DNA from 2 places in the Pseudarthrobacter sp. MOO14 genome. Region 2 is predicted to be linked to the other one. Evidence: predicted binding sites of a transcription regulator. Region 2 holds the regulator's gene; the other holds the start of a gene.
The links. Region 2 encodes LexA, which represses DNA repair genes until DNA is damaged. Its sites were predicted from a motif close to TCGAACANNTGTTCGA; they were not measured.
Positions count from the first base shown of each region.

Region 1: AC4EEV_RS01770 (DUF6504 family protein) is a predicted target of LexA. The motif match lies at 2,688-2,703, and genes of this name have one in related genera.

Region 1 covers NZ_CM177849.1:391,589-396,652, forward strand. The annotation lists gene AC4EEV_RS01765 (DNA polymerase III subunit alpha) at 1-2,331, opposite strand, end outside; gene AC4EEV_RS01770 (DUF6504 family protein) at 2,328-2,651, opposite strand; gene AC4EEV_RS01775 (hypothetical protein) at 2,784-3,173, shown strand; gene AC4EEV_RS01780 (chorismate mutase) at 3,182-3,505, opposite strand; gene AC4EEV_RS01785 (VOC family protein) at 3,522-3,944, shown strand; gene AC4EEV_RS01790 (SOS response-associated peptidase) at 3,972-4,733, opposite strand; gene AC4EEV_RS01795 (mycoredoxin) at 4,865-5,064, shown strand, end outside.
Region 2 covers NZ_CM177849.1:4,020,362-4,025,425, forward strand. The annotation lists gene AC4EEV_RS18520 (ATP-dependent DNA helicase) at 1-1,300, shown strand, start outside; gene lexA (transcriptional repressor LexA) at 1,333-2,061, opposite strand; gene AC4EEV_RS18530 (LysM peptidoglycan-binding domain-containing protein) at 2,415-2,831, shown strand; gene AC4EEV_RS18535 (histidinol-phosphate transaminase) at 2,997-4,115, shown strand; gene hisB (imidazoleglycerol-phosphate dehydratase HisB) at 4,177-4,803, shown strand; gene hisH (imidazole glycerol phosphate synthase subunit HisH) at 4,800-5,064, shown strand, end outside.

The sequences.
Region 1 (5,064 bases), 780 kb from region 2:
TTCCTCCACCGCAGTCTCCAGCGCTTCGTTGCCCAAGGCGCGCCTGAATTCGTCCGCGCGGGCCAGCCCACAACCGGTCATGACATTGAACGTCTTGAGGATCTGCTCATGGAAGACCGTCACTCCATGGGTTTCCTGGAGAACGGGCTTGAGGTCCGGGTGCGGATACACCTCCGGGGCGAACCCATGGCGGTGTTCCAGGAAGGGACGGACCATGTCCGATTTCATGGGTCCCGGCCGGAACAAGGAGATGTCGATAATGAGGTCGTTGAACTCCCGGGGTGCCAGCTTTCCAATCAGTTCCCGCTGGCCCGGGGATTCGATCTGGAAACACCCGAGGGTGTGGGTGCTGCGGATCAGCTCATAGGTCGGTTCGTCATCGAGGGGGACGGCGTTGAGGTCGATCCGGCCGTCAGCGGCGATGTAGTCAGGTCCCCTGCCATCCGGACCTGCCGGGTGGCGGCCAGCAGCCACCACCTCGGCCTTGGAAGGGTGCAGGCGGATCACTTCCCGGACCGCGAAGGCCATGGCGCTCTGCATCCTGACGCCGAGGACATCGAGTTTGAGCATTCCCATGGGGTCCATGTCGTGTTTATCGAACTGGCTCATGGGCAGGCCCAGGCCGCTGGGCTGGACAGGGGTGCGGTCCAGGAGCGTGGCGTCTCCCAGGATGACACCGCAGGGGTGCATCGAGATATGCCGGGGCAGCCGGTCCAGCCGCTCCGTCAGGTCGACCAGAAGGTCCAGCTGCTGGTTTCCGTCGGCGTCTTTGTGCTCCACCCGGCCGGCGAACTCCTTGAGTTCGGGTTTTTCCTGCAGCGCTTCGCGGAATTTCCTGGCAGAGAACCGCCACAACTGCTTGGCAATCTCCCCCACCTCGTCATCGTCCATCCCCAACGCCATCCCGGCGTCGCGCACTGCCCCGCGGGCCCGGTAGCCGTTTTGCATGCTCATCAGGGTGACGCGCTCTGAGCCGAAGCGTTCGAAGATTTGGCGGTAGACGTTGTGGCGTTCAGCGCTTTCAACGTCGATGTCGATGTCCGGCAGGGTGGCACGGTCGTTGGAGAGGAACCGTTCAAAGATGAGATCGTGCTGCAGCGGATTTACGTGGCTTACCTCGATCAAATAATTGACCAGGCTGGACGCCCCGGACCCACGGGCTGCCGCCCTGACTCCCATGTCCTGGATCATCCGGGATACCTCTGCCACAGTCAGGAAGTAGGACGAGAACCCCAGGTTCCGGATGATCCCCAGCTCATGCTCAAGCCGAGCCAGCATCGTTTTTTCGTCGTGTCCGCCGATCCCCGGGAACCGCCTGCCAATTCCGGCATGGCACCGCTGGATGAGTTCCATATGCGGATCCCGGGTAATGCCAATGACTGATGCCTCCGGCACCACAGGCTGCTTCCATCCCATGTCCGAGGTGGGGTCCATCCGGCAGAGGTCGGCGAGCGCCTCGGTTTGGGCCATCAGTTGCTTGAGGTCAGCGGCCCCATACCCTGCTGCGGTAATGATTTCCTTGCCCAGGCCGAGCATCTGTTCCGCGGTTTTCAGCCACCCCTGGCCTGTGGGCTGGAGCAGCGGTTCCCCTGCCAGCTCCGGCAGGGACTTCAGCGTCCGGGCAGAGTCAAGGACATCCGCGGTTGGCGCCCCGTCCGCAGCGCAATACCGCACCGCGTTGCTGAGGATGGCGGGGACGTGGTGTTCTTCGGCGAGCCGGAGCATGCGGACTGCATGGGCAGTGCTGAGGGGGAAGCCGGGCGCGCTGAGCTGGGAGACGATTTCTGCAACGACGGTTCCCGCGGGCATGACATCCAGCCATTGTTTGAAAAGGGTTCGGGGACGGAGGTACCGCCTGCCTCCCATGGCCTTGCCGACGTCGGAATCCGGTCCAATCAGCACGGTCAGCACCGGTTTGAGCGTTGCCGGGTCGAGGGTCCGGGAGGCCAATTCGGCGCGGGTGACCGCTACCGGCACTGTTCCCCCGGCCTTCCCGGAGGTCCGGGCGTGGGCATCGGAAACCAGCCGGCATAGAGCACGGTAACCCGCGCCATTGTTGTGCCCGCGGGCGAGCACAACCACCCGCCCGGCTACCTGCGTGCGGTGGTCCCCGTCGTCGTCGAAGACTGCAAGGTCCACCCCCACGATGGGGTCGATGCCTGCAGCCATGCAGGCTTTGAGGTGCTTGATGGTGCCATAAAGGCCGTCCCGGTCGGTGCAGGCCAGGGCAGTGGCGCCGTCGCTTGCGGCGGCCTGTGCAAGTTCCTCCGGCCAGGAGACGCCGTAATGGGCGCTGAATGCTGTGGAAACGTGAAGGTGGGTGAAGCTCATGCTGTTCTGGGGCGAAGGGCGTCATGGATCCGCAGCAGCCGCCACCGGCCGCTGCCAACATGCCGGGTGAGGTCGAGGGTCAGGGGTTCTGAAGCATTGTTCCCAGCAGCGGGAAGCACCTGGATTCGCCAGATTTCGTGGTCCACCACGCCAGGGCCGCTCCCCAGGGGAGCCCTGGCGTCTTCAGCCCACCACTGGCGGCGTTCATACCACCGGACGGGCTCGGCGCAGACGAGATAGTCCCTGCCTGCCCACGTTAACGATTCAGGCTGCCCGGAGGGGGAACATGCCACGTCTATGGACTCGCTGAACATGCCCATGCGCGCCTCCCGGACGGTTCTTCCCAAATGCTCCATTCGAATATGTGTTCGAATAAATCAAGTCTACGCCGGGGAGCCGGCAAAACATAGGCGGGGGTGGACGGACCGTGCGGCAGGGAGCAGGATGATGGCATGAGTACCGATGACGCACTCCTGAAGCAGGCAAGCATCAAGACCCAGGACTCCACCCTGGTGGCCACGTTCGATATCGATGGCGCCATTCCGGAGTCCGGCGCCTACGTGGTGGGCTTGATGGGAGCCACGCCGGACTATTCAACGCAGCGGCGGCTGTGCATTGAATTCATGAACGGGGAGGCCATTGCCTGCTACGCGTTCAACCGGGACCAGGGAATCGAAGAAGATTACGACCTGTCCGGCGTATCCCACTCGGAAAACACCATTACCGGGAGCTTTCCCGCCACGGCCTTGAACGGGCTCGGGAAAGGACACGTCCTGTCAGCCTTCAGCGAGGCGGACGGGCGGGAATTCCAGCATGGGGTTCCGGTGGAGGAAGCCCTGTAGGGGTTTCCTTAGCTGTTTTCCTTATGGATCTTCAGTTCGAGTTCAATGAACGCGGAGATCATGGCCCGGTAGGTTGACTCGACGATGTCCGGGTCAATGTCTTTTTTCTCTGCCGCGGCCCGGACGTGCTCGATGATCCGCTCCACCCGGCCGGGGGCCCGCACCTCGGCGTCGTCGCCTTTCAGGGTGCCGGCGATCCGGATCAGCCGCTCGCGGCGGGCAATGAGGGTGACAATCTGGTCATCCACCTCATCGACGGCAACCCGGACAGCTGCGAGCTGTTCCTTGTCGGCCTGGGCATCCCGATCGTTTCCTTGAATTGTCGCCATCATCTGACAGTATCGAAGCATGGAGCCAAGAGTCGACTTTATCTCCCTCGGCGTCCGCAGCGTTGACCGGTCGCGGGCCTTCTACATCGACGGCCTCGGCTGGCCGGTCCACCGCGAGGTTGCCGGGGAGGTGCTGTTCATCCAGGTGAACCACGGGCTGGTGCTCTCCCTCTGGGACGCCCGGCAGATGCAGGCGGAGGCAGGCGTCAGCCCGCCGGACGGGGTTCCCTGCATCACCCTCAGCCATAACCTCGCCAGCGCCGGGGACGTGGACCGGGTCATGGAAGAGGCCGCAGCGGCGGGGGCAGCCATCATCGCCGAACCCGTTACCCAGCCCTGGGGCGGCTACACGGGGTACTTCACGGATCCTGACGGCTTCCGCTGGGAAGTCGCCTACAACCCCACGTGGACCGTGGACGACGCCGGCACGGTCACCGTGTGACGGCGTCCGCACCCTGGGCAGTGGCTGCTAGAACAGTGCCTCCACAGGGCGGATCAGGTCCGGTCCGTTGTTGCGGACGTTCCCCACGTCCTTGCCCACGGACTCCACGTGCCAGTCGGCGGCCGCTTCCTTGACCCCGGCCCGCACCATGTCCACAAGGGCGGCTGCGTCGTCAGCCTGCGGGTCCAGCCAAGCCTGCGTGGTGGCCTTGTCCATGGGCAGGGGCACGCGGTCGTGCAGTTCCGTCAGCTTCCCGAAGATGGTGGATTCAGTCCCGGGCGGTGGGGTGTCAGCCGTGAGGATGGAAGTGGACAGCAGCCAGCGCCCTGGTTCCCCTTCCGGAATGGACGGGTCCTTCCACCACTCGTAAAGGCCGGCGAATACCAGCCCGTGGTCCTCACCGGGGTGCACATAATAGGGCTGCTTGGACTTCCCGGGCCCTTGCTTCCATTCGTAGTACCCGTCGGCGGGGACTGCGCAGCGGCGTGACTTCACGGCCTTCCTGAACGCAGGCTTCTCCAGCACCGATTCGCTGCGGGCGTTGATCATGCGCGACCCGATCCCGGGATCCTTGGCCCAGGACGGGACCAGGCCCCAGCGGGCCACATGCAACTGCCGTACCTGCCGGGCCCCTGCGGCATCCTCCACCAACCGCTCCAGGACGATGGGGACCGCGTCCGTTGGCGCTACATTCCACGACGGCGGGATGCTGACCTCATCCTCCAACTCGGCGTCGAACTCGGCCAGCAGGTCCCCCACGGCGCGTGCCATTACGTAGCGTCCACACATGGGACCAGCATGCCACCGTCGCCACATACTGTCATGCTGCCGCCCCGCCGCCCCGCAAAGTCCGGGAATACCGGCGGCCACGCTACCGTTGACCGTAAGGAAACCTTTCAAGCGACGTTTAGGAGATCCGCGTGGACTTCACTCCCGAATCCGGCACCATCACCATGTTTTCCACTACTTGGTGCGGCTACTGCAACCGGCTGAAGAAGCAGCTGGACGCAAAGGGCATCGGCTACACGGAAATCAACATCGAAGAGGTGGACGGCACCGCCGAACTCGTGGAGAAACTGAATGGCGGCAACCGCACCGTTCCCACCGTCCTGTTCCCGGA
Region 2 (5,064 bases):
CGTGCTGCCCGAATATGACGTCGTGGTAGTGGACGAGGCGCATGAACTGCAGGACCGCGTCACCGGGGCCGTCTCCGGGCAGTTGTCCGTCGCCATGGTGCACGCCGCCGCATCAGGTGCCCGCAAACACACGGCCATCACCGTTGACGCCCTGAACGCTGCGGCCGCCAACCTTGAGCTGGCCCTCGCCGGGGCCCCGAACGGCCTGCTGCCCAACGGCCTGAACGACGAACAGCTGGACTGCGTGGACCAGCTGCGTGAGGCCTGCCGCGCGGCGCTGTCCGATTCCAAGGGGGACAGCAACACCACGGCCGACGGCGGGCGGCAGCTCGCCCGGTCCCGCCTCATGCTGATCCTTGAATTATGCGAACGGCTGCTGGCTGCCCGGGAGAACCGCGAAGTGGTCTGGTTCTCGCGCGCGAGCACCTTCGACCCCGGCCAGGGTTACTCCCAGCCTGACGAGAATGCGCCGGTGCTGGTCAACATCGCGCCGCTGTCCGTTGCCGGGCGGCTGAGGGAAGGACTCTTCGCCGGCCACACTGTTGTGCTGACCTCTGCCACCCTGGCCATCGGGTCCGCGTTCGAACCGGCAGCTGGCGGGCTGGGACTGATAGGCGACGGAGCACCCAGCTGGACGGGGGTGGATGTCGGCTCACCCTTCGACTACCCCAAACAGGGCATCCTCTACGTGGCGGGACACCTGCCCAAACCCGGACGGGGTGTTTCGCCGGAAGCCCTGGAGGAGCTCGAGGCGCTCATCAAAGCATCCGGTGGCGGGGCCCTTTGCCTCTTTTCCTCGCGTCGGGCTGCGGAGGAGGCCGCCGATGCCCTGCGGCCCAAGCTCGATATGACCGTGCTCTGCCAGGGCGAGTCAACCATGACCGCCCTGGTCAAGCAGTTCGCGGACGAACCGGATACCTGCCTCTTCGGGACTATGTCCCTGTGGCAGGGGGTGGACGTTCCGGGCGGGTCGTGCCGGCTCGTGGTGATCGACCGGATTCCCTTCCCCAGGCCGGACGATCCCCTCATGACAGCTCGGTCGCGGGCCGTGGCCCAGGCCGGTGGCAACGGTTTCATGTCGGTGTCGGCTACCCACGCGGCCATCCGGCTGGCGCAGGGCGCCGGGCGGCTGATCCGGTCAACCGGCGACAAAGGAGTGGTGGCGGTGCTGGATTCGCGGCTGGCAACCGAACGTTATGCGGGCTTCCTGCGGGCCGCGCTGCCGCCTTTCTGGTCCACCACGGACCGCAGCAAGGCGCTGGCCGCACTCACCAGGCTCGGCGCGGAGGCCTCTGGATAGAGGCCTGCCGCGGCCGGAGGTGACAGGCGGTGTCAGAGGGACCGCAGCACCGAAACCACTTTGCCCATGATGGTCGCGTGGTCGCCCAGGATGGGTTCGTACTGCGTGTTCTGCGGGAGCAGCCAGGTGTGGCCGTCCCGCTGGCGGAAGGTCTTGACGGTTGCTTCGTCATCGAGCAGGGCAGCGACGATGTCACCGTTGACGGCGTCCGCCTGGCGGCGCACCACGACCCAGTCTCCGTCGCAGATGGCGGCGTCCACCATGGAGTCCCCGGCCACTTTGAGCATGAACAGTTCACCCTGGCCCACAAGTTGGCGGGGGAGCGGCATGACATCCTCAACGAGCTGCTCGGCGAGGATGGGACCGCCGGCGGCAATCCGGCCCACGAGCGGAACCATGGCGGTGTCCAGCGCGGTAGGCAGCTCCGTTACGGTGGCGCCGGGTGTCTGCGGCGCTGAGGCGGCAATCGGCTTCCCGCCGCCGCCGTCAAGCGTGAGGGGCATGAGCACCTCCATGGCCCGCGGCCGCTTCGGGTCGCGCCGGAGGTAGCCCAGCTTCTCCAGCTGGGACAGCTGATGGGTCACGCTGGACAAGCTCGCAAGGCCCACCGTGTCGCCGATCTCGCGCATTGAGGGCGGGTAGCCGTTGTCATTGACGGACCGCTGGATGGTCTCGAGGATCTTCTTCTGCCGCGGGGTAAGCCCCTTCGGAGTCCTCTTTGGTTGCGGGGCCGTCCTGCCCCCGGCGGCTGCTGCTGCCATGTTCGCCAATGCCTTTCGCTTGCCGCCGGATCTTCCGCCCCACGCCGTTGGCCGGCGTTGCGTGAAGGGTCACCGCTGTCATTGTCAGACCCTGCTGTTCAACTTCAGTGGTGGTTGTTCTTGGTTTCCAAGCTAGGCCAGCCACATTGCTTTTTCAAACATTTGTTCTAGCGAGTCTCGACATTGTTCGTTGATAGGTGCTAAAACTTAGTAAGCAAAGTTCGAATATGTGTTCTAACCACTGCATGGCCTGTTCGAAGACCTGGCCGGAAGAGATTGGTATTCCGGCACGGCAGGCAGGACGGCAGCGGCGGACACCCGGGCAGCACGGCAGGTCCAGGAGGGCTCAGTTCATGTCAGCTTTAACTTTTTCCCACATATCCCGTCCGGAGTTCCTGGCCGGGGAGCGCCACTCGTCCGGCAGCCGGCGGATAAGTGCCGGAACTGCGCCATCACCGGCGCCGCTTCGGTTGACCCGGCGGGGGCGGATCGTCCTGGTGGGAGTGCCGCTGATTCTCCTCGCGGTCCTGCTGCTCTCCTTGGCGGGACTTTTCCACTCCCCGGCCAAGGCCTCCGATTCCGCCGCGGACCTCGCCGTGACGCCCACGGTGACAGTCACGGTCCAGCCCGGCCAGTCCCTGTGGTCCATCGCCGGTGCCGTGGCCCCGAATCGGGATGCACGGGACGTCGTGGCCGACATCGTCCAGCTCAACAACCTCTCCGCCGGCGCGGTCCTGCCCGGGCAGCAGCTCTTCGTCCCCAGCCGCTGACCCCTTCTTGAGCGGGTACCGCGGAGCGGTAGCCTGGCGCCGCGGCCTGGTGACTGCGGGTGCGCGTCCCCCGGAGGCTGCCGCCAGCTCTTCGTCCGGGCGTCTCCGAGGCAGGCCAAAAGTGTCATATTTTCCGGTAGTTGCCACGGCAACTAAACTGTTCAGGTGAACGACCAGCTAGAACGCCTGAACCGGCTACCCCTCCGCAGCAACCTTCGCGGGCTGACTCCCTACGGGGCGCCCCAACTGGACGTCCCCATTCTCCTGAACGTCAACGAGAACACCCATGGCGTCCCGGCGGACGTGCGTGCCGCCATCAGCGCCGCCGTGACGGAGGCCGCCGCCGGCCTGAACCGCTACCCGGACCGGGAGTTCACCGAGCTCCGCAAGGCCCTGGCCGAATACCTTGGCCACGGCCTCGACGAAACCAACCTGTGGGCCGCCAACGGCTCCAACGAGGTCCTGCAGCAAATCCTCCAGGCGTTCGGCGGCCCGGGCCGCACCGCCCTGGGCTTCCCGCCCACGTACTCCATGTACCCGCTGCTGGCGAGCGGCACCGACACCGAATACATCACCGGTGTCCGGGCCGAGGGCTACGACCTCAGCGCAGAATCCGCTGCCCGGCAGGTCAGGGAGCTGCAGCCGAACATCGTGTTCCTCTGCTCGCCGAACAATCCCACCGGCACCGGCCTGGGACTGGACGTCGTCGAGGCTGTCTACGAGGCCGGTGCTCCAAGCCAGACCATCGTCATCGTGGACGAGGCGTACCACGAATTCGCCCACGACGGCACGCCCAGCGCCCTGACCCTGTTGCCCGGCAGGGAGCGGCTGATTGTCTCCCGCACCATGAGCAAGGCCTTCGCACTCGCCGGCGCACGCCTCGGCTACATGGCCGCGGCCCCGGAGGTCACCGATGCCCTGCGGCTGGTGCGCCTTCCGTACCACCTGTCCGCGATCACCCAGGCAACCGCCTTGGCAGCCCTGCAGCACCGCGAAGCGCTCATGGCCGATGTGCAGGACATCAAGCAGCAGCGCGACCGCATTGTGGCTGAGCTGACCAGGATGGGCCTCAAGCCCGCCGCGTCCGACTCCAACTACGTGTTCTTCGGCGGCCTGGAGAACCCGCACCAGGTCTGGCAGGAACTGCTGGACGCGGGCGTGCTGATCCGCGACGTGGGAATTCCCGGGCACCTGCGGGTCACGGCCGGTACCGAGCCGGAAACCACAGCCTTCCTCACGTCCCTGGAGCGCATCCTTGCGGGCCACGCCGCGCTTCCCGCCTAGACTTGATACAGCGGCGCTGGGCGCCCTGAACCACTCCTTCTCCCACTAAGGATCCTTCACCATGAGTTCAACCGGTTCGAATACTGCTGCGGCCCGGACCGCCCGCATGGAGCGCGCCACCAGCGAGTCCTCCGTCCTCGTGGAGATCAACCTCGACGGAACGGGTGTGTCCAACATCGACACCTCGGTGCCGTTCTACGACCACATGCTGACCGCCCTGTGCAAGCACTCGCTGATCGACATGACCGTCAAAGCCACCGGCGACACCCACATCGACGTCCACCACACCGTGGAGGATGTCGCCATCACGTTCGGCGAGGTCCTGCGGACCGCGTTGGGAAACAAAGCCGGGATCCGCAGGTTTGGCGAGGCCACCGTGCCGCTGGACGAAGCCCTCGCCAACGCGGTGGTGGACGTCTCCGGCCGTCCCTACCTGGTCCACGGCGGCGAGCCCGCTGGCCAGGAGTACCACTTGATAGGCGGCCACTTCACCGGCTCCCTGACCCGCCACGTCTTTGAGGCCATCACGCTGCACGCCGGCATCTGCCTGCACATGAACGTCCTGGCCGGCCGGGACCCGCACCACATCGTGGAGGCGCAGTTCAAGGCCTTCGCCCGCGCGCTCCGCGCCGCCGTCGAACCCGATCCCCGGGTTGAAGGCATCCCCTCCACCAAGGGTGCGCTGTGAGCGGGCAGGTCCTCAAGGACGGAGCGATCATCGATCCCACCGCCTCACAGAAGCTCCCGTCGCCCGAGGGCAAGCCGACGGTGACGGTGCTCGACTACGGGTCCGGGAACGTCCGCTCGGCCGTGCGCGCCCTGGAGCGCGCCGGTGCGGAAGTGATCCTCAGCGCCAAACCGGACGATGTGCTCAACGCCGACGGCCTGGTGGTCCCCGGCGTCGGCGCATTCGAGACCGTGATGCGCGAACTCAAGGCCGTGGACGGCA